DNA from 4 places in the Priestia sp. RMT2NF4 genome. Region 4 is predicted to be linked to each of the others. Evidence: riboswitches for the same ligand, from Rfam matches in the RefSeq annotation. Region 4 holds a riboswitch; each other region holds the start of a gene.
The links. Region 4 has a riboswitch for cyclic di-AMP ahead of kdpF (K(+)-transporting ATPase subunit F). Riboswitches for the same ligand answer to the same signal wherever they lie in the genome.
Positions count from the first base shown of each region.

Region 1 (5,821 bases), on a different contig from region 4:
TGCTAATTCTTCTAAAATCGCACGCTTTCCTACAATATCAGAGGATGAAAATTGCATGCATTTGACCATAAAAATGCGTTCTTCTTGCTCAGTGGGATCGTAACCATAAGAAACAGCCACTTCTTGCAGTGTCTTAAGCGTAAGTCCCAATACAAAAGGAATATCAATCGCCAGTGTGAAAATTCCACCTACTCCGGTTGTAGCTCCTTGCAGCTGCGCATTCTTTTTTCGGACTTCAATAAAATACTCCGCCAACTCATCCATTTCCTGCAGAGATAAATGCTGAACATCCTCTATTGACAGCTGCTTATTTTCTTGTAATTGGGCTGATGCTTTCTCTAGCGTGGCAGACGTATTAGCTAAATACTGGCCTCCATTATCAACATACTTGGCAATTTCATCTAATAATTTTTCTATTTTTTGATGAATGAACTTTGGCGTTACTTTATCTAAAGCTGAAAAAGGCAAGCGAGCCAGCCGCTCCCAGAAAAAAAGTCCTTTTTGGTCTTTCTCCCACTTTTCAATTTTTCGCAATTCTATTCTCAATTGTTCATGCTCTGACATATCCTCACTCTTTTCCTCGATTTATCAGCTCTGTCCTACTTGTTTATTCCGCACATATTTAATGATAAAAAACAACGCAATTAAAACAACAATTCCGATTCCAATAGGCTGCATGTATTGAGATACAATCGGACCCACCTCTTTCCACTTAGGTCCTAACTTATATCCTAAATATACGTAAATAGCCGTTACTGGAAGCATCGCAACAAATGTGTAAATAGAAAACAGCCATACATTCATTTTTGCCATCCCGCATGGAAAAGAGATAGCCGTACGCACTCCTGGAATAAACCGTCCAAAAAAAGCGACCCCGCTGCCGTACTTATTAAAAAAGCGATCGGCAGCGTCAATTTCTTTTTCTTTCACCAAAAAATATTTTCCATATTTTAAAACTAGCGGTCGTCCACCGTAACGTCCCAGTGCATAAAGAGTCAACGGTCCACACACACCGCCTACTGTACCTGCAAGGATAGCCAGATACAAGTTCATATCACCTTGGTACACCCAATACCCTACTAAAGGTAAAACAAGCTCTGCGGGGACAAACTCAAACGTTAATGCTAAAATTACGCCAAAATAAGAGAGCTGTTTTAGCGCTTCAATTAAAGAAAGTAAAACCGACTCTAACAAAAATTCTCCTCCTCATGTCATTAAATCTAAGACTGCAAAACTATAATTTAGCCGATTGATAGATAAAAACCAACGCGACATAGTTTTTTCCTTTCCCTCTTTACGTATGACGTACTACAAAAGTTTCAATAAAAAAAAAGCGCTAGTTTTATCCAGCGCTTTTATAGTTTAAAGTTAATTTGAATAATACCTACTTTACGAAGAGCATCGTATAAAATAACTAAAGCCGGTCCTAAAAACAACCCGACAAAACCTAAAAGTTTAAATCCAATGTACAAACTAACTAATGCAGCCAAAGGTGAAATACCCATATTTGTAGAAAATACTTTTGGTTCTACTACACGTCTTACTACCGTAATGACTCCAAATAGAATAAATAAGCCGATTGCTAATGAGTCATGTCCTTGCGTAAGAGCAAAAATCCCCCATGGAACGAGCACCGAGCCTGTCCCAAGGATTGGTAAGATATCGACAATTACAATTAATAAACTAAGCAGCGCGGTATACGGAACATCTAATAGCCAAAGCCCTACATAAGCCATTACAAACGTCATGACACTTAAAATAATTTGTGCCTTAATAAAACCAACCCCCGCTTGGATAAGCTGAGTGATGACAACTTGTAGCTTATATTTCGTTTCTTCTGTTAAAAATGACTTAATTTTATTTTTAATAGCAGGCAGCTCAAGGCTGATAAATACAAGCGCTACTAAATAAATAAGAAACTCTAGTAGAAACCCAGGAACAGTAGCAGCAAAGCTAATGATGATTTCCACGGTACTTTTTAATAGAGAATCTAATGAATTTACGGTTTTTTCAAGCGTGCGCTCGATAGAAGAAATCACTTCTGTAGGAAGAGCGTTTGAATAGTATTTCCACTTAATAATAGTTGGATAAATCGCGGTTTCATAGATTTCTTTTACAAATGAAGGCGCTATCTTTGAAAGAGCAACCACTTGCGTAACGATTGTCCGAACAATAAAAAATCCAATAAGTATGAGCGAAACAACATATAAAATGAAGGTCATAAGCACTGCGTAGACTCTCTTCATTTTAAAAGATTGATGCAATTTTTGAACAATACCCTCAAGCGCTAATGCTGTTAATAAAGCAAACACAATCGGTAAACTGTAAGGGATTAACAAACATACGATTACTATCGAGGCGATGACCCATATTCGCTTTTTCCACATACTCTACTATCCCCCAACTAGCTAAGCTATCTCTATATTTATTGATAAAGAAAGGAACCAGTGACTGCTTTTATGTAAGAATAAAATTTGGATATATTTATACCTGATGTTACATATTATAGGGTCAATTTCCATAATAATAAAGGAATTATTATGAAAAAAGCTACTTATTCTAATTTTTTGAATAGAATAAGTAGCTTTTTAATTTATAAATTAGCCGGCTCTCATGACCTCTGTACCTTTTTTAGGGTCAAATTTGCCTTCAGATTTAGACATCACAATTGCTGCTAGTGTGTTTCCTACTAAGTTAACAACCGTACGTGCCATATCCATGATTCTGTCTACTCCCGCAATGAAGGCTAATCCTTCTGCCGGAACGCCGATTGTTCCAAGAGTAGCCAGTAATACAACAAATGATGTTCCTGGCACCGCAGCCATTCCTTTAGATGTAACCATCAATACCAGAATGAGCGTCAGCTGTTGAACGATCGTTAAATCAATACCATACACCTGCGCTAAGAATAACGCTGCAATCGCTTGATAGAGAACAGAACCATCTAGGTTAAATGTATAACCAATTGGTACAACGAACGATACGATAGCTTTTGGACAGCCCATCTTTTCAAGTTTTTCCATAATTCGCGGAAGAACTGTCTCAGAACTAGATGTACTGTATGCTAACAACAGTTCATCTTTCATATAGCGGAATAAGTGGAAAATGTTAATTCCTGCCCATTTCGCAATTCCTCCTAATACAACAAGTAGGAAGAAAATTAACGCTAAGTAAACTAAGATAACAAGCTTTCCTAATGAAAGAAGTGACTCTAAACCGAATTTCGAAACTGTTACACCAATTAAAGCAAATACTCCAATCGGAGCCACTTTCATTACTAGGTTTACCACGTGAAACATTGCGTGAGAAACGCCGTCAAAGAATTGAACAACAGGCTTTCCTCTTTCTCCAATTGCCGCTACTCCAAGTGCGAACAATACTGTAAAAAAGATAATTGCTAGCATGTCCCCTTCAACAATTGACTGGAAAAAGTTTGTCGGAACAATGTGTAAGAACGTTTCAGCCACTGACTTTCCTTCTTGCTGTTCGGATGTTTCAACGTATTGTGAAATATCACTCTTCTGTGCTGAATGAATGTCTACACCTTGTCCAGGGTGAAAAATATTAGCAATCAATACACCGATTACAATTGCGAAAGTTGTAATAATTTCAAAATAGAGAATGGTTTTAACGCCCAGCTTTCCGACCTGTTTACCGCTACCTGCTCCTGCAACTCCAACGACTAAACTTGAGATAACAATTGGAATAACAATCATCTTAATCAATCTTAAGAACAAGTCTCCCAGCGGCTGCAGGTATGTTACTACACGCGGATCGTTAAACCAAATTACTCCTACAAGAACACCGAGGATTAAACCGGTAAAAATCTGCGTAGCCAAACCAAAACGAATTTTTTTCATAGATGTACCTCCCCAAAGATGTATGACATTTGTATATACTTTTCTGAAAAAACAAAAAAAGACTATTCTTAAGAAAGAACAGCCTTTTACTTACGCTATTTTGGGCTCTTTCTCTCAATAAAGCAAACGAGGTTAACTGTCGGATTCGGAATTGAGAGTTTCCTACCTTTTGTAAGGATTCACCCCAAGGCAGCTTTACTGCCGATAATGATTCCCCCGCTCTATACGATTAAGCTTATTATTCAATTTTTATAAAATTAAAACGATCTATACGTTGTCATACGTTTTTTACAGTCAATAAAACTAAACAGAAGTCTTACTTTTACTTAACTTTATACTGCACAAATATTAATTTACTATTTTTCGACACGTTTTGTCAATACCCATGTTTATAAAACGCTTTCAAAAGACAATAATATATATTTATGCAAAAAAGCTATTGCAATGTTGCAATAGCTTTTTCTTGCTTTTTAAGTCTTTATCAGAAGTTTAAATGGCTATAAAATACGCTTATTTATTTTATAAAAATACAAAATATAGAATAGCCGCTAAGATAATTCGATAAATGGCAAACGGAACTAATTTAATGCGGTTGATTAATTTTAAGAAAAAGCGAATCGATATAAGCGCAAAAATAAAGGCGCTGATAAAACCAGCAATAAAAAACGGTAGTGCATCTGATGTGAAATACTGCCAGTTTTTAACCAATGAAAGTCCACTTGCTCCTGCCATAATTGGCACTGCCATAATAAATGTAAAATCTGCGGCTGCCTTATGGCTCATTCCAAGAAGAACCCCTCCTGAAATCGTTGAGCCTGAACGAGAAAAACCTGGCCAAAGAGCAATACATTGAAACAGTCCTATACCTAGTGCTTGTCCATAAGACATTTGGTCCACCGTCTCTACACGCGGACGTTTAGGTCCAAACAAATCTGCTAGAATCATTAATACAGCTCCGACCACTAAGCCAATTAGCACCGTATTTAAAGAAAACAAATGTTCATCAATGTAATCATCAAACAAAAGTCCTAACACTCCTGCGGGTAACAAACCAACAATTACCTGCATTAAATTTAAGCGATTTGTCGGTCCAATTGCAGCAGCTGGTTTTTTTCCCAATCCTAATAAATTAATAAAACGATCTTTAAAAATAACAACTACTGCTAAGATCGACCCTAGCTGAATAACAATCTTAAATGTATTAGCTACTGGAGATGAAAATAATTCTTTTGAATTTAACCACAGGTCATCCACAATAATCATATGCCCAGTTGACGAAACGGGAGCAAACTCTGTTAAACCTTCTACAATCCCTAAAATGATTGCTACAATAATTTCCCACATAAAGCTATGTACCTTGCCTTTCTTTCAAATTAATAAGCTTATCGCTTCGTTTTACATGCTCAACTATTTTCCTATTTTGACACTTGCTTTTTTATCATAATTGTTAAAACTATGAAATACAATGTGTATTTGCAAAAAGATAAGAATCTTTAATAATTTGTAATAAAAAGCTTACATGCTACAACCAAAAAACACGATATCAGCTTTTATTTATTTTAAAAAGCAGTCACTATGTTCAGTATAAATTCTGGTCCCTTAGCTAAAAATGAATCATCTAGACTATTTTTCTTTAGTGTGAAAAAATGACTAAATCATTATGTTTTTTCCATCCCCCTTTACTGTCATCTATCATTTTAATCCAATAGGGCTGACTTATACGACATATCCCCTAAGTAATTTGAAACTTTTTTCTCTCTTTTCTCGTATATAGTAGTATCTTTTTTAGGAGGCTTTTTACTATGAATGGAAATGTACGTACAATGAAATGGGTCACTGCTGGGTATGAAGCCTTGCTGGGAATTCCTTTAATTGGCGCGGGGATTGTTATGGGCTTTAGCTATACTCCTCTTTTTATTGGATTTATTCTTCATGCTATCACACTCATTTTAGCTAATAGA
Region 1 is NZ_JBLQZO010000016.1:16,582-22,402, forward strand. Features, by position in the region: gene ACMX9J_RS26825 (EcsC family protein) at 1-564, opposite strand, end outside; gene ACMX9J_RS26830 (DedA family protein) at 589-1,194, opposite strand; gene ytvI (sporulation integral membrane protein YtvI) at 1,356-2,387, opposite strand; gene ACMX9J_RS26840 (cation:dicarboxylate symporter family transporter) at 2,601-3,860, opposite strand; cyclic di-AMP (ydaO/yuaA leader) riboswitch at 3,967-4,106, opposite strand; gene ACMX9J_RS26845 (undecaprenyl-diphosphate phosphatase) at 4,380-5,204, opposite strand; gene ACMX9J_RS26850 (hypothetical protein) at 5,663-5,821, shown strand, end outside.
Region 1: another riboswitch for cyclic di-AMP. It lies ahead of ACMX9J_RS26840 (cation:dicarboxylate symporter family transporter); the one in region 4 lies ahead of kdpF (K(+)-transporting ATPase subunit F).

Region 2 (5,821 bases), on a different contig from region 4:
ATTTGCGAGTAAAGTAGGAGTAGGAACAAAAGTAGAAATTGCTCTTCCGTATATTAAAGAACCAGTGAACATTTCGTAGCGCTTGCTATTCGTTCGCTGGTTTTTATTTGGTTGAAATAAAAACGAATGTTTTTTTATTTTTTTATTTTAATGTTCGTGTATATTGTTGACTAAAGGGTTTGTTTTTGATATATTATCAAATGGCTAGAAAATAACCGAATGATAATAAAAAAAGAAAATTCGGTCAATAACTTTTATCTTTTACCCAAAGAAAAAAGATGATGGGAGAATGTACAATGAACTCAAATTATGATGTTATTGTGGTAGGGGCAGGACCTGCTGGAATTTTTACTTGCTATGAGCTAACGTTAAAATTACCGGAAGCAACTATTTTATTAATCGATAAAGGACACGATATCTATCGACGTAATTGTCCGATTCTTCAGAAAAAAATTGAAAAATGTCCGCCTGCAGTTGGCAGAAAAGAGTTTGCTGGCTGTTTGCCTGCTTGTTCTATCACAAATGGTTTCGGTGGAGCCGGCGCATATTCAGACGGGAAGTTTAATATCACCAGTGAATTTGGAGGCTGGATGACGGATTATCTGTCTGAATCACAGGTGGTAGATTTAATTAAATACGTGGATGAAATTAATTTAAAACACGGAGCAACCGATACGATTACGGATCCGTTAACTGATAAAGTTCGTGAAATTGAAAAACGCGGATACGCAGCAGGATTAAAGCTATTGCGTGCCCAAGTGCGTCATTTAGGAACAGAGCAAAATTTAGAAATTTTAAAAAGCATTTATGAATACTTAAAAGAAAAAATTGATATGCAGTATAAAACGGAAGTAGCCGATTTAATAACAGAAAAAGAAGATGGTCAGCATATCGTGCGCGGTATTGAATTGAAGAATGGCGACAGAATTACGGCTGATAAAGTCGTGGTTTCACCAGGTCGAGACGGCTCGAAGTGGATGAGCGACTTACTAAAAAAACGCCGTTTGAAAATGATTAACAATCAAGTAGACATCGGTGTTCGAGTAGAAACATCTAACGTTGTTATGGAAGAAATCAACAAGCACTTGTACGAAGGGAAATTTATTTACAATACGTCTGTAGGTACAAGAGTCAGAACGTTCTGCAGCAATCCTTCAGGGCATGTGGTAGTAGAGAATCATTCAGGGATTATGTTAGCAAATGGACACGCATACAAAGATCCGAAGCTTGGAAGTCAAAATACGAACTTTGCGCTGCTTGTTTCTCATAAATTTTCGGATCCATTTGATCAGCCGAACGAATATGCGCACGAAGTGTCAAGATTAGCTAATATGCTGTCAAACGGAGGCTTAGTTGTTCAAAAGTATGGAGATATTTTAAAGGGGCGCCGTTCAACAGCGAATCGAATTAAAGAAGGCTTTTTAGAACCAACGTTAAAAGAAGCTGTCCCTGGTGATTTGGGTTTAGTGCTTCCATACAATACAATGAAAAGCTTAATTGAAATGACAGAAGCACTGGATCATGTAACGCCTGGGTTAGCATCTGAACATACGCTGTTTTACGGTGTGGAAGCGAAATTTTATTCCGCCCGTCCGAAGTTAAACGATAAGTTTGAAACTGAAATTTCCGGTTTATACGTGGGAGGAGACGGAGCTGGTATTACGCGAGGACTCGCGCAGGCAAGTGCGTGTGGTGTGTGGGTAGCGCGTGACATTGTTGAAAAATTAAAGAATCGTAAAGCAAGTTCTGAACCTGTTACTGTATAAAAAAAGAGGCCGTCACGGCCTCTTTTTTTTATGGGTTAAATCAACGAGAGGGAATAAGTAAAAAGTAAAGAACTTGTACCGCTCCAACTCCGATAGTGTTATATGATAATTACCCGCTCCTTTTTTAAAAGATAGTAGGAAATCTATACTTCTATCTTGAGCAGAATTAAGTAGAATAAGGCGAATTGATAGTGTCGATTTCTTCCCATCAATAAAGTCAGTGAAATTTTAAGGAGTGTATATCAAGCAGTACAAGGATAAAATCAACAGTTGGAAAGAGTTATTTTTTTGATAAGTAAAATATTTATGGAAGCAGTAAAGTACATGGATATTAGAATAATTATACATATTTATGAATGGTATCAATGAGAAGAAAGTTCACTTTATAAACTATTTTTTGAATTAATTTTTTATCCATTAGATTGTAAGTCTTGTTAAATAGGTGTTTTTGGTTTATTGAAATATGATGTAAATATTTTAAAATATAACAATTATCAACTTTTTACGATAAAATCATGCATTATTTTTGAATAAAAACTTGACAGAAACATATAAAATGAATTTTAATTAAAGTAACAATTATTATCATGCAAAAATATTAAAGAAAATTATTTGCTTAATCTCTTTTGTTTTATAAGAGAACGGAGGACCCATATTTGTGCGTAATGTCCTTGGGGTGAATCTTGAATGAATCAAGTAGGGTAACTCACATACCCGAATCCGACAGCTAACTCCGTAAGCATTCAGTGAGGGAATAACAGGTCTATGAAACCATGATATTCTCATGGTTTTTTGTATAGCTAAAAATATTCCTAAACTATTAATCTGAAAATTTTTAATATATTGTATATTTTGAGTGTTATCGCCCTCAATGCATGGTAAAATAAGTATGGTAGTTAGAATCATTCTAATATAATTTATTTACGGGAGGTAAATCTATGAAGCTATCGACAAAGATTATTATCGCGCTAATTGCTGGTGCTATTGTAGGAGTGTTAATCAATGCTTTTGCTCCAAGTGCTTTTGCTCCGCTGGACAAGTACTTGTTTACACCGCTTGGCCAAATTTTCTTAAGCTTAATTAAAATGCTTGTTGTACCAATTGTGTTTTTCTCTATCACGTTAGGTGTAGCAGGTTTAGGAGATCCTAAAAAATTAGGAAGAATCGGGGCAAAAACAGTTTCCTACTTCCTAGTGACAACAACCGTTGCAATTATTATCGGTTTAATTTTAGCGTATGCAATTAAACCGGGTACATTTGGATCTTTTGATACACAAAACGCTTCTTTTGAAGCTGAAAAAGCACCACCGGTTGGAGAGACATTCTTAAATATGATTCCAGTCAATCCAATTCAAGCGATGGCTGAAGGGAATATGCTTCAACTTATCGTTTTCTCTATCTTTATCGGTTTTGGTATCACGATGCTTGGAAGTAAAACAAAAGGACTTTACAATTTACTTGAGCAAGGAAATGAATTGATGATGTACCTTGTGAATCTAGTGATGAAGTTTGCTCCGTACGGAACATTTGGGCTTCTTGCAACCGCGGTTGGAAGTCAAGGCTGGCAGGCAATTAAAGCGATGGGGCTATACATGATTGTAGTCGTGCTCGCGCTGTTCATCCATTCAATCGTAACATATGGGGGATCAGTCGCTCTTATGGCCAGACGTAACCCTATTGAATTTTTTAAGGGTTTTGCTCCTGCGATGACAGTTGGATTCAGTACATCAAGCAGTAATGCAACGCTTCCGATTTCAATGAATGTGGCGCAAAAAAATCTTCGTGTCCCCGAGTCTATCAGCAGTTTTGTTCAGCCATTAGGTGCAACTATTAACATGGATGGAACGGCAATTATGCAAGGTGTAGCGACTATTTTTATTGCGCAAGTATACGGGGTTGATCTGTCGTTGGGCGCTCTTGTGACGGTTGTGTTGACAGCGGTGCTTGCTAGTATTGGTACAGCAGGCGTGCCGGGAGTTGGTCTTATTATGCTAGCGATGGTACTGAGTTCGGTTGGCCTGCCTGTAGCAGGTATCGGATTAATTATCGGAATTGATCGCTTGCTTGATATGCTTCGTACGTCTGTAAATATTACAGGAGACGCTGCGTGTGCCGTTATTGTGGCTGAGTCAGAAGCAAAGCGTATCGATAAATCTGTAACGCAATCAGCTTAATATGTGTAAAAGCTCTAGCTATATGCTAGGGCTTTTTTTATTGGCAAGAAACTCTTCTTTTCAGCATACAGTTTAATAAGAGTGTGTGTTTGAAAGGAGAGTGCGGAAATGAATAAAACCCATGTGATAAAGCCGCTGCTCGACGACGACTACCCAGTTATTTCATATGGAAAAGGAATTTATTTGTACGACCAAGATGGAAAAAAGTACATAGATGCTTCGTCAGGGGCAGTTACAGCAAGTATCGGACACGGCGTAAAAGAAATTATTGATGCGATGACGGATCAGGCACAGAAAGTTGCGTTTGTATATCGGTCGCAGTTTACAAGCGATCCGACGGAAGCCTTAGCTAAGAAACTATGTGAATTAAGCAGCAATCATTTCCAGTGGAGCTTTTTTGTTAACAGCGGGACAGAAGCGACTGAAACGGCTATGAAAACAGCCATTCAGCATTTTCAAGAGCAAGGAAAGCCAACCAAAACAAAGGTTTTGTCACGCTGGATGAGCTATCACGGTATTACAATAGGAGCGCTGTCTATGTCAGGGCACGTTGGAAGACGAAAACGTTTCTCGTCTTTGCTTGAAGATTATCCTTCGGTTTCACCTCCTTATTGCTATCGATGTCCGTTTCATCAAACCTATCCATCCTGTAATCTTGCTTGTGCACACGAATTGGAAACAGTTATCAAACGAACCGGCCCTGAACATATTGCTGCTTTTATTACAGAGCCCATTGTAGGAGCTGCCGGAGCAGCTCTTACACCTCCACCCGGTTATTATGAAGTGATAAGAGAAATTTGTGATAAATATGATGTGTTATGGATAGCCGATGAAGTCATGACTGGAGTTGGGCGTACAGGCGTGATGTTTGCATATGAGCACTGGGGAGCTAAACCAGACATCATGACGCTTGGAAAAGGAGTGGGAGCAGGATATACACCGATAGCCGTTACGTTAGCTAGCAGCAAAACGATTGAACCTATCATGAACGGATCCAAATTAATTATGAGCGGCCATACGCTAAGCGCTAATCCGCTGTCAGCGGCTGTAGGGCTAGCTGTCTTAGCCTATATTGAAAAGAACGATCTTGTTCAACAAGTAGCGCTGAAAGGAGCCTATTTAGTAAAAAAATTGAAGGAGCTTCAACTTCTTTACCCTATCATTGGTGATATTCGTGGCAAAGGCTTACTAGTTGGTCTTGAGCTTGTACAAAATCCAAAAACGAAGGAGCCTTTTTCATCCTCCGAAAATATGACGGCGCGCGTAATAAGTAAAGCCCATAAAAATGGTCTTCTCCTTTATCCTTCACAAGCAGGAACAGATGGAGTAGAAGGAGACGGTATTATTATTGCGCCACCATTTACGATTACTCATCGCCAACTTGATGAAGCGGTCGTGTTGCTTTCGAAAACATTGTATGAAGTACAAAATGAAAAACAGGGAGATGAGGTGAAATAAGTGACAAAGGTCGAAAACTCATTTCAAAAGATTACAACTGTGGAACAAGCAATTGAATACGTGGATCATGCTGCTACGCTGATGATAGGAGGGTTTGGAGGCGTAGGCAGTCCGCCTTCTCTCATTGACGGCCTTATTGAAAGCGAAAAATCAAATTTCACACTGATATGCAATGATTCAGGCTTTCCTCATATTGGTGCGGGAAAATTAGTAAGTCAAGGAAGAATCCAAAAACTGATCGCTTCTCACATTGGATCGAATCCTGTGGCTGGAACGCTGATGACAGAAGAAAAGCTGAAAGTTGAGTTTTCTCCTCAAGGAACGCTTGCTGAACGGATTCGAGCGGGGGGAGTTGGACTTGGAGGAGTACTGATTGATGTAGGAATAGAAAATGACATTATTCAATTTGGAAAAGAAAAAGTG
Region 2 is NZ_JBLQZO010000002.1:375,772-381,592, reverse strand. Features, by position in the region: gene ACMX9J_RS11170 (ATP-binding protein) at 1-79, shown strand, start outside; gene ACMX9J_RS11165 (NAD(P)/FAD-dependent oxidoreductase) at 297-1,766, shown strand; cyclic di-AMP (ydaO/yuaA leader) riboswitch at 2,370-2,524, shown strand; gene ACMX9J_RS11160 (dicarboxylate/amino acid:cation symporter) at 2,705-3,940, shown strand; gene ACMX9J_RS11155 (aspartate aminotransferase family protein) at 4,049-5,398, shown strand; gene ACMX9J_RS11150 (CoA transferase subunit A) at 5,399-5,821, shown strand, end outside.
Region 2: another riboswitch for cyclic di-AMP. It lies ahead of ACMX9J_RS11160 (dicarboxylate/amino acid:cation symporter); the one in region 4 lies ahead of kdpF (K(+)-transporting ATPase subunit F).

Region 3 (5,821 bases), on a different contig from region 4:
CTTACTATACACGTATTGAGAATGATGTAACGCGCGTATCTTTTTCGCAGCTAACTTTTACAACTTTACATGATGCCGAGACCGTTGCGGCTGAGCTGCAAAAAGGAACATCGCTTCAAGACGTTCAAAAAAAATATGCTGATGTCCAGACCATCAGCAAAATAGAGAATGATGATAATCTAAAGCTTTCTAATCTATCTTCCTCTTTTATAGATGTTTTAAAAAAACAGCACATCGGAGAGTGTAGTAAGCCCATTAAAATGGGTAAAGTCTATTATATTCTTATTTTAAAACAAAAAGATAAAAAAACGGAATCAGAAGTCAAAGAAGAAATGATGAAAGAACTTGTTTTGAATCATATCAACCGGTATATCCAGGATCAACTGCCAAGGTTTCACGTGACTTTCAACCTTAGGTAGTTCCCTTTTATATAGATTGATTGTTTTCAAAAAACAAGCAGGTAAAAGAGCTTTCTATTAATAGAGAGCTCTTTTACATTTTTTAAGTAGACAGAAATGTCGGTACCTGATAAAATGAAGTTGTAAAACTTTCATTATTCGGAAAATTTATACCCTCCAGCTTTGGAGGGTTATTTTTTATGCTTTTGGACGAATAAAAGAGGCTAGGACAGAAGTAGTTTAGTAGAAAGAAGATCCGAACGATGAATCGTTCGGATCTTTTCGTTAGTACGGTGAACGTATGTTTCAATCACTTTTCATCTTTTAAATGACTCAATAATGCAGAAGACATCTCCACGTGAGAAAGGGCGATGTGTGAAATCGTTTTGGCATAAGGTGTAATTTCGTTAATAAATTGCTCGAGTACGTGCAGGTGAGGAAGCTGAAGCTTTGTAATGAAGCAAGCCTGTCCGGCGATGCGTTCACAGAATAAAGCATAGGGATACTGAGAAATAAATCGTTTAAAACGCTCGTGCTCTCCGTTTTTCATGGTTACTTCAATAAAACACGAGACGGGCAACTGCAGCTTTTCATAATCAATATCGATTGTATATCCTTTTATAATACCAAAGCTCTCTAGCTGTCTTACTCGCTCTGCCACTGAAGGAGGAGACAGGTTAATTTGTTTTCCTAGCTCTCTTAAGGAAAGACGGCTGTTTTGCTGCAGTGCCTGCAAAATCGATAAATCAATTTCATCAATTTTCAATCGAAAACCTTCTTTCATATTAATGTTTCATTTGATTAGTAATAGCAGATAATATGTTTTATTTGTTATCTGAAATCTCCATTTTTCTTACTATAATAATTAAAAAGGAGTGAGTAAAAAATGGCAAGAGTTTTGTTAACAAACGAAGAGGGAACAAATTTTGAAAAAGCACTGAATTTAATTCCACATGTAAAAAGGTTGTATGATGAGCTATACGACAAGCTTTGGAACAGTGATATAGTAAAAAGAGAGACTAAGGAAAAAATCAGGCTTTATCTAGCAGGTGTTAACGGCTGTGAGACGTGTATGAGCATGTCATATGTAGGCGATAAGACGCTTAATCAAAAAGTGTTAAGAGAAAAAGAGCTGGAAGAAAAAGATCGACTGCTGTTTCGATTTATAGATGTATACCGAGTGCGTCCAAGGGATTTGACCGATGCTGATATGGATCAATTAAAGAAATTTTACAGTGATAAGCAGCTATTAGAGCTTTTGGCTGTTATTAATTTGTTTGATCAATTTCACAAACTGATTGTCAGTTTAGATTTATATGATTTTTGCAGTTTGCAGCGCAAGTGATGTCTTCCCTAAAAATATCTTGACAGACAAAATCCACAGGAGTAAGATAGCTTTCGTGAAGTGAAACGTATCATGAATCGAATCGATTATTCTAAAAAATAGATCATAGACATTTGAATAAAAATCGCTTAATCCATTATGGAGCGGAGGACCCATTATTTACGCACATATTGTGCTCCGGGGTGAATCCTTAAAAAGGTAGGGTTACTCTTAAAACCCGAACCCGACAGCTAACTTCGCAAGCGTTTTGAGGGGGAAGAGTGTGAAAAAACACAGGAGCCTTCCTGTGTTTTTTTGCGCTTTTTTTAAGAAAAAGATGTAATTTTTTAGAAAAAGTATAAGCTAAGAGAACACACAGCAGTTGAAGAAAGGAATAAATACATTATGAAAAAACAGTTTGCTGTATTGGGATTAGGTCGTTTTGGAGGCAGTTTGGTTGAAGAGTTTGCTAATTTGGATGTGGATGTGCTCGCTATTGACCGCAATCAGGAGGTAGTAAAGAAATATAGCAACTCAGCTACATATGTCGTGCAAGCGAACGCAATTGATGAAGCTAGCTTAAAAGGGCTAGGCATTCGTAACGTTGATCATGCTCTTATTTCGTTTGGAGACGATATCGAAGCAAGCGTGCTTGCAACGATGCTTTTAAAAGATATGGGCGTTAAGCAAGTATGGGTAAAAGCGGTGAATATGTATCATCAAAAAGTGCTGGAGAAAATAGGAGCGGACAAAGTCATTCACCCTGAGCGCGATATTGCGAAGCGTATTGCTCATCACGTGGTGTCAGAAAAAATCATTGATTACATTGAACTATCAAAGGATTATAGTATTGTCGAAATTGTCGCTTCTAAAAAGCTTCATAATAAAACGCTGTTTGATTTGAATATCCGTGCCAAGTACGGCTGCAATATTATCGGCTTTCAGCGAAAAGACGGAGAAATGGTGATTTCGCCTACCGCGCATGAAATAATTGAACAAGGAGATATGCTGATTGTTATCGGACATAATCGCGATTTGAACCGTTTTGAAGAAGAAGGAGTTTAACTCATGAAAAAACAAAATATTAAACTCACCCCTCCGCAGCTGCTGCTCTCTATTTTTGGTGGAGGAATTATTATTGGTGCTCTTTTATTAATGATGCCTTTTTCTACTACTGAGCCAATCCGGTGGGTAGACGCTCTTTTTACATCTACTTCCGCTATGACAGTGACCGGCTTAGCCGTCGTAGATACAGGTACGCGTTTTACCGTCATCGGTCAAACGATTATTATGCTGTTAATTCAAATAGGCGGTCTTGGCATTATGTCATTTGCCGTGCTGATTTTTATGATGCTAGGTAAAAAAATTGGATTTAAAGAGCGTATGCTCGTTCAGCAGGCATTAAATCAGACGAGCGTCGGTGGAGTTGTGCTGCTAGTTAAAAGGTTGTTCATCTTTTCATTTTTAATTGAGTTTGTTGCACTGATCTTTTTAGCGATACGCTGGGTTCCGGAATTCGGATGGTCTAAGGGGCTGTTCTTTAGCTTGTTTCATTCGATTTCGGCTTTTAATAACGCAGGGTTCGGACTACTGTCTGATAACTTAGTTCAGTATGTAGGAGATCCTATTATTAACATCACGATTTCTTTTCTCTTTATTATTGGTGGGTTAGGGTTTACCGTCCTTGCTGATATGTGGGTGAAAAAATCGTATAAAAAACTAACGCTGCATTCAAAAATTATGATTATCAGCACGTTCGCCATTAACGTGATTGCCATGCTTTTTATTTTTTTCTTAGAGTACGGCAATTCGCATACGCTCGGAAATTTATCATTAGGAGACAAAGTATGGGCTTCTTATTTTCAAGCGGTAACAACAAGAACCGCTGGCTTTAATACAATTGATTTAGCTCATTTGCATGACGCAACGGTGTTTTTAATGGTTTTATTGATGTTCATTGGTGCAGGGAGTGCGTCAACAGGAGGCGGTATCAAACTCACGACGTTTGTGGTGATTGTCTTTTCTGTATGGGCATTTTTACGAAGCAGGGAAGATATTGTGCTGCTAAAGAGACGACTTCTTCCTCTTCATGTGTTTAAGGCACTAGCCATTACGATGATTTCAATTATGTTTGTGTTTGGGGCCATCTTCCTGTTAAATATTTCGGAAAACCTGCCGTTTGTAAAAATTATGTTTGAAGTTGTTTCTGCGTTTGGAACAGTAGGTTTATCGATGGGAGCGACTCCTGAACTTTCGTACTTTGGACGCGTGATTATCATCTTTATCATGTTTTTAGGAAAAGTGGGGCCATTAACGCTTGCGTTTTCATTATCTAAGCAAAAGCGTGAAGCCGTTCGCTATCCAAACGAAGATATAATGCTAGGATAGAAAAATCGCCTTCGATGAGGCGATTTTTTTATATTATTTATACGTTCAAGACATATAAGAGGTTACGCACAAAACAGTTGCGATGAATAAAAAGAAGGCAAAAACAAGAACAATGGGCAATTTGGAATGTCGGCGCATTAAAGCCCCTCCTTTTTTATAGTAAAAAAATCTCTTACTATATATAACGAAAGAAACAAAAATATGATTCACTTTTTTTGGCGAAATTTGAAGGTTTTTCTCGTTGAAAAAATCCGCACCCCTGTCCTAAACATTTTGCCAAGCTGTTGCATACACTAAAAGCAGATAACAGGAAGTGAGGGATGGTACGTGGGAAAACAAAATTTTGCGTTAATCGTTGTGTTATTTGTTTTACTTGTTATTGTAGGTGCGTCTGGCTTTCGCTTTTAAACGTTAACTTTATTTGCGCATAGCCCCCGTCAAAAAGGGCATACTAGGCGGAAGTAAAAACCAAAAATTTCTTCAATATTGCCGAACAATGAGTTCCTCTACTCATTCATCTAATCGGTATGTAGCCATGCGAAAGCATGGTTTTTTTTGAAATAGGAGAGGATGAATGATGTTCATCCTCTCTAGAAATTAGTAGTAGCAAGAACACCCTACGATTACTAATAGGATAAATAAAACAACGATAAATGAAAAACCAAAACCGCCTTTTGCGCCCATATGTGTAACCTCCTTTAATAAAAGTCTCTATATCCTATGTACTAATTGGGTTAAGTGATTGAGAAATTTGCCTATTTTTTAATGGTAACGTTTTTTGTGGAGAATGAAGAACACTTACTTTTTTCATTTGCGCAGAAATCCTTTATGATAAAGAGGAAAAGGAGGGCAAACAGGTGGGAATACATGCACAATACGTCATGAATCAGCTAGAAGAGGGAAAGTGGAAAGAGATCAAGCGCGAAATTCAACAAGAAATGAAGAAAAAACCTCAAGCATCTGATTTGTACTGTTACTTAGCCGTTTGTTTAGCAAAGCAAATCGAAGAATCAATTATCTTTGAAAAAATGGTATTGAACTTAGAAATGGACCGGGCTCTTCATCAGGCATTAACATTAAATCCATCTTCAAGCTTGGCGCACTTCGTTCGAGGAATAAAATATCGGGAAACTCCGCTTATGTTTGGAGGGAATTACGAAAAATCGCTGTTTTATTTGCAGAAGGCGCAAGATCTTGGTTTTGAAGGGATTATGCTGCCGCTCGAACTCGCCAAAACCTATATTCAATTAAAAGAAATGGAAAAAGCGAAAGAACAAATCGCCTATGCTCGGGAAATCAATCCTACGCACGCGGACATTAAAAAAGTCGAAAACATGCTCCAAACAGGACGATGAATCTAAAGTCCTGTTTTATTTTTGATTTTCAGGAAACGTATGCTGATTTTCATAAAGGATTGCTTTTTATATAATAATAAGAATATTTATAAAAAATTTAAGAAGTGCATGTAAGTCGAACGACTTCTTAACTGCTAGATTTTCTACATTATTAGAGCGTTCAGTCTACATAGTTCCAAAAATAGTAAGAAACTATCAGCCTATGGATAAATTGTTAGAAAATATAGATAATTGTAAATGAATAGAGAGAAAAGTTAAACATGCGATTAACTAAAAAAGCAAAGGTATGATTTACTTTGCTTTTTATTTATACACATATGTAAAAAATATCATAATAAACCAATTTATTCTTCGTG
Region 3 is NZ_JBLQZO010000002.1:242,096-247,916, reverse strand. Features, by position in the region: gene ACMX9J_RS10475 (peptidyl-prolyl cis-trans isomerase) at 1-419, shown strand, start outside; gene ACMX9J_RS10470 (Lrp/AsnC family transcriptional regulator) at 709-1,164, opposite strand; gene ACMX9J_RS10465 (hypothetical protein) at 1,285-1,743, shown strand; cyclic di-AMP (ydaO/yuaA leader) riboswitch at 1,859-2,003, shown strand; gene ACMX9J_RS10460 (potassium channel family protein) at 2,128-2,787, shown strand; gene ACMX9J_RS10455 (TrkH family potassium uptake protein) at 2,791-4,110, shown strand; gene ACMX9J_RS10450 (YjcZ family sporulation protein) at 4,438-4,518, shown strand; gene ACMX9J_RS10445 (YjcZ family sporulation protein) at 4,708-4,794, opposite strand; gene ACMX9J_RS10440 (tetratricopeptide repeat protein) at 4,968-5,465, shown strand.
Region 3: another riboswitch for cyclic di-AMP. It lies ahead of ACMX9J_RS10460 (potassium channel family protein); the one in region 4 lies ahead of kdpF (K(+)-transporting ATPase subunit F).

Region 4 (5,821 bases):
TAATCCCAACGAATGGAACCAATACGCCACCTAACCCGTAAATGAACAAATTTTTTCGCAGCAGGGCGTTAGAACTCATCGGCTTATACGCAATTCCCTTCATGGCTAAGGGAATTAAAAGCGGGATAATGACCGCATTAAAAATAAGCGCTGACAATACAGCAGATAGTGGTGAATTCAGCTTCATTACGTTAAGAGCCTCCATTTGCGGAATCGCCAAGGTAAACATCGCTGGAATAATCGCGAAATACTTAGCAATATCGTTTGCGATGCTGAATGTAGTTAAGGCACCCCTTGTCATTAATAGCTGTTTTCCAATTGAAACGACTTCAATAATTTTAGTAGGGTCAGAATCTAAATCCACCATATTTGCTGCTTCTTTGGCAGCTGAAGTTCCGCTGTTCATTGCTAAGCCAACATCAGCTTGAGCAAGTGCAGGGGCATCATTTGTTCCGTCACCTGTCATCGCAACTAGCTTGCCTTGCTGCTGTTCGTATTTAATCACTTGAATCTTGTCTTCTGGCTTGCATTCCGCAATAAATTCATCTACTCCAGCTTCTTTTGCAATAGTTGCTGCGGTTAGCGGATTATCTCCTGTGCACATCACTGTTTTAATGCCCATTTTACGAAGTTCATCAAAGCGTTCTTTCATTCCTGGTTTTACCGTGTCTTTTAAATAAATCAAGCCATAAATTTTATTATCAGCGGCGACGGCAAGCGGCGTGCCACCAGCTCCTGCAATATCGTTTGCTTTTTCCTGCAGATCAGAGGGAACCTTCCCGCCATTTGACTCTACCCATGCCGTGACGGCGTCCACTGCTCCTTTTCGTACAGATACATTCTGTAAGTCAATGCCGCTCATTCGCGTTTCAGCTTTGAATTCTACAAACGTTCCCTGCGTTTTTCTAAGGTCTTCTACTCCCATGCGAGTTTGGATAAAATCAACAACTGAGCGTCCTTCTGGTGTTTCGTCGTAAAGAGAAGAAACAAACGCCCATTTGTACAGTTCACGTTCGTCTACGCCTTCTACAGTCGTTAACTGATGAGCCATTCGGTTTCCAAACGTAATGGTGCCGGTTTTATCTAAAATAATTGTATTGATGTCACCAGCTGCTTCTACTGCTTTTCCTGACATAGCAATCACGTTAAACTGCGTGACTCGATCCATTCCAGCAATTCCAATGGCCGATAATAATCCTCCAATCGTCGTAGGAATAAGGCAGACGAGCAGTGAAATTAAAATAGCCGTGTCGAGTTGAAAATGTAAATAGTTTGTAAAGACAGGAAGCGTCACAACAACTAGTAAAAAAATAATCGTCAAACTCGTCAAAACCGTGTTTAGCGCAATTTCATTTGGCGTTTTTTGACGCTCTGCTCCTTCAACAAGCGAAATCATTTTATCTAAAAACGATTCACCTTGCTCACACGTAATTTTAATTGTAATTTCATCGCTGACAACTCTTGTACCTCCCGTTACAGAGTTAAAATCCCCGCCTGCTTCTTTCATAACAGGTGCCGATTCCCCCGTAATGGCCGATTCATCAACGGACGCCAGTCCTTTAATAATTTCTCCATCTCCAGGAATCATTTCGCCTTGTGAAACGACGACGATATCTCCTTTTTTTAGTTGCGATGCCGAAACTTGTATCATTTGCCCATTTTGAAGTTTATTAGCCGTAATATCCCCTTTCGATTGCTTTAATGAGTTTGCCTGTGCTTTTCCTCGACCTTCTGCTAATGCTTCTGCAAAATTAGCAAAAACAATGGTAAAAAATAACACGAGAGATACGGCAACATTAAACCCTGTGCTTACTGTACTTTCTCCGAAAAGGTCCGGAACAACGGCTAAAAAAAGCGTAATTATAAACCCGATTTCTACTACGAACATGATAGGGTTTTTTATCATCGTTCTTGGGCTGAGCTTGATAAACGCCTGCTTTACTGATTGAATAAAAATCGATGAAGCTTGTTTATCTACAGAACCTTGAATATGACTGTTGCAATCCAATTCAATATTATTTGCAAAATTCCGTTTATTCATTATGATCCTCCGCTTTCTTGATTACAGTGTTAAATACTCAGCAACCGGCCCAAGCACAAGCACTGGGAAAAACGTAAGTGCTCCTACAATAACGGTAGTTCCAATTAAAATGCCGCTAAATAAAGACGTATCCGTTTTAAATGTTCCAGGTGTTTCGGGAACAAGCTGCTTAGATGCTAGTGAGCTCGATACCGCCAGCATCGTAATTAGTCCGAAGTAGCGTCCAATATACATAACAATTCCCGTTGAAATGTTCCAAAACGGCGTTGCATCACCGAGTCCTTCAAAACCGGATCCATTGTTTGCTGCTGACGACGTAAATTCATACAGTGCCTGACTTAACCCGTGAAAGCCTGGATTTGATATACCTTCCATTCCTAAATGAGTGGTAAGTGCTACAGCTGTTCCTCCTAAAATTAGCAGCGGCTGCAGAATAAGCGTCACGGCGATTAGCTTCATTTCTTTTCCTTCAATTTTTTTACCTACGTATTCTGGTGTTCTTCCAACCATTAAACCTGATAAAAATACGGCAATGATGACGTACATCATAACATTCATAAATCCTGCTCCGACACCGCCAAATACGGTATTTAACATCATATTTCCAAGCGTTAATAACCCGGTAAGAGGCGTCAGGGTATCGTGCATGGTGTTGACTGCACCTGTTTCACTTGCTGTCGTCACGATGGCGTAAAGCGTCGACATGCCGACACCAAAACGGACTTCTTTCCCTTCCATATAACCGCTCGCTTCATTTAGATGAAAAGCACCAAGTCTTGGATTGCCTCCCCACTCTGTTACAAACGCTGTGCTTAAAATAACGATAAACAGCATACTCATCGCTACAAACAAGATGCGGCCTTGTTTACGCTGTCCGATCATTTTTCCGTATGTGAAAGGAAGTGCTGTTGGCAATAAAAGCATAAGGACGATTTGTAATACATTGCTCAACGCGTTAGGATTTTCAAATGGATGAGCTGAATTGACACCAAAAAATCCCCCTCCGTTGTTTCCTAGCTCTTTAATTGAAAGAAAAGAAGCAACTGGTCCCCTTGCTATTTGCTGTGTTGCTCCTTCTATTGTATGGGCAGTCACCGTTCCGCTTAACGTTTGAGGGACACCTAAAAACATAAATAAAATGCCTGTTATAAAAGCGATAGGAAGTAAAATACGCGTAATTGACTTTACAAAATCAACAAAAAAGTTTCCCATTTCTTTCCCTGCCAGCCCGCGAATAAAAGCGATTGCTACTGCAAGTGCCGTTGCTGGTGCAGCAAACATCATAAATACAATGGCGGCCATCTGCGAGAAATAGGACAAACCTGATTCGCCGCTGTAGTGCTGCAAGTTCGTATTTGTCATAAAACTAATGGCCGTGTTAAAAGCAAGTGCCGGATCCATTCCTTTGATGTGGCTTGGGTTAAGCAGCAGTACCCCTTGAAACCGGAAGATAAGGTACACCACAAAAATCATAAACGTATTCGCCAAAACAAGAGCAAATGCATATTGCTTCCACGTCTGATTAAGCCCTTTAATTCCTGCTGCTTTAAACATCAACGTTTCTATCTTTCCTATCAAGCTAGTGTTTTTATCGTTTGAAAACACATTCGCTATATAAATACCTACGGGCTTTGCAATAAGCGCTACAAAAACAAGCAGCAGCGCAACTGATAGTAGAAAAATCCCCACTTTTTATTCCTCCGCTTATTAAAATTGTTCTGGATTTAACAGTACATACACTAAATAAATTAAAACGAGAACTGAAATACCTAACAAAATGAACGACACGTTCACTTCTCCTCTCTTTCATCTACTACATGAGACGACCAGCAAATAATTCCGTACATAGCAGCTGTTAATATGACAAGCGTTCCAAGCATGATCATATCCAAGTTGCTCCCTCCTAACTGTTTCCTAACAAAAATGATAGCTTCTAAGTTTAGTGACGGTTTCTTTTCATAAAGCATCACGTCCAAAAAAGCTAACCGTGAGACGTGATGCTGATTTTTCCCACTAAAAAACCGCAGAAGAGAGTTCTCTTCCGCGGTTTAATGCACGACAAATAAGCCGTGATTGACACGAATTTTTTACTCCCAAAACGCTTACGGAGTTAGCTGTCGGATTCGGGTTATGGAAGTAACCCTACTCAGTTAAGAGATTCACCCCTAGTACATACGTACAAAATATTGGGTCCCCCGCTCATAATTGATTAAGCGTATCTTTGTTATTTAATTTTTAGACTTAATAATAGTTTTTACTGCTGCGTTTAAAACTTTGATTAGCTAACGTAGACAAATAGCGGTTTGCTAGATCAAAAGATTGCTGATCGCACATGGCCCGATATTCAATCATTTGAATCATTTGCTTAGATAAATGCATCCTGACGCTCCTTTCACCTATATTTTGAAAGGAGCGTACTATCCGCTGTTATAGAAAACGACCACGATTACACCATCCTCTCTCTTAACGCTTACGAAGTTAGCTGACGGGTTCGGGTCAAGAAAGTAACCCTACTCAATTAAGAGATTCACCCCTGATAATTGGGTCCTCCGCTCTTTCCTTCTCTTTCAGAAAAGACTCAGCGTTTCACAGTGGAACGTTTCATGAGAGTAATCTTACTCCTGTTAAAATTTACTGTCAACAACATTTTTTGAAATTTTAAAAGCTTTATTTTTCTATATTTATTCATTATTTTAAAATAATAATTTCAGAAGAAAAAAGCGTTCTTATCGAGGAGATAAGAACGCTTTTTTTAGCTCATTTTCTCAATTTCATTTACAAGAATTGAAATGGCATCCGTTTTTGTTGCTTCACGCATTGTACGCTTCATCGTACTTGCCTGCTGCTGAAGCTCATTTACTTCACGCAAAAACAGTTCTTTTGTTAACTGCTCTTCTTCTACAACCATACAGTAGCCTTTTTTCTTAAAGGATTGTGCATTTAAAATTTGATCTCCGCGACTCTGTGCTTTTGATAAAGGAATAATCATCATCGGTTTATGAAGAGCTAAAAACTCAAAAATGGCATTGGATCCGCCGCGTGTAATCACATAATCAGTTGCCGCTAGAACATCTGGAAGCTGTTCGTTTACGTATTCTAACTGACGGTAGCCCGACTCTTTTTCAAGGCTTGTATCAATATTGCCTTTTCCGCAAAGGTGTACAATTTGGAATTTCTTTTGCAGTTCAGGCAAAGACTCTCGAACGATTTCATTAATACGGCGTGCTCCTAAACTTCCGCCCATAATTGTTAAAATGGGGCGCTTATCATAAAAGCGTAGCCAGCTTTCCCCGTTCGCTGCGCTTCCGCTAAATAGCTCTTTTCGAATAGGTGAACCAACAACCTGCACTTTTTCTTTTGGAAAGTAGTTTGCGGCTTCATCAAAAGAAGTAAAAATTTTAGTGGCAAATTTCTGCGCAATTTTATTTGCCAGTCCCGGTGTTAAATCACTTTCATGAATGAACACGGGAATGTTTAAAGATTTAGCAGCCATTACCACAGGAACTGTGACGAAACCGCCTTTTGAAAAAACAAGAGAAGGCTTTAACTTTTTCAGCACGCGACGTGCATCGCCAACCCCTTTTGCTACTCGAAATACATCTTTTACATTTTCCATATCTACGTATCGACGCAGCTTCCCGCTTGAAATCGCATGATATGGAACGTTTAATTTTGTAATTAATTCTTTCTCAATACCATTGTGAGAACCGACATAATGGATATCCCATTTTTCACTGTCTAATTCTTTCATGATGGCAATGTTTGGTGTTACGTGTCCAG
Region 4 is NZ_JBLQZO010000001.1:1,216,420-1,222,240, forward strand. Features, by position in the region: gene kdpB (potassium-transporting ATPase subunit KdpB) at 1-2,041, opposite strand, end outside; gene kdpA (potassium-transporting ATPase subunit KdpA) at 2,063-3,724, opposite strand; gene kdpF (K(+)-transporting ATPase subunit F) at 3,749-3,835, opposite strand; cyclic di-AMP (ydaO/yuaA leader) riboswitch at 4,127-4,267, opposite strand; gene ACMX9J_RS06225 (hypothetical protein) at 4,283-4,420, opposite strand; cyclic di-AMP (ydaO/yuaA leader) riboswitch at 4,493-4,635, opposite strand; gene ACMX9J_RS06230 (undecaprenyldiphospho-muramoylpentapeptide beta-N-acetylglucosaminyltransferase) at 4,794-5,821, opposite strand, start outside.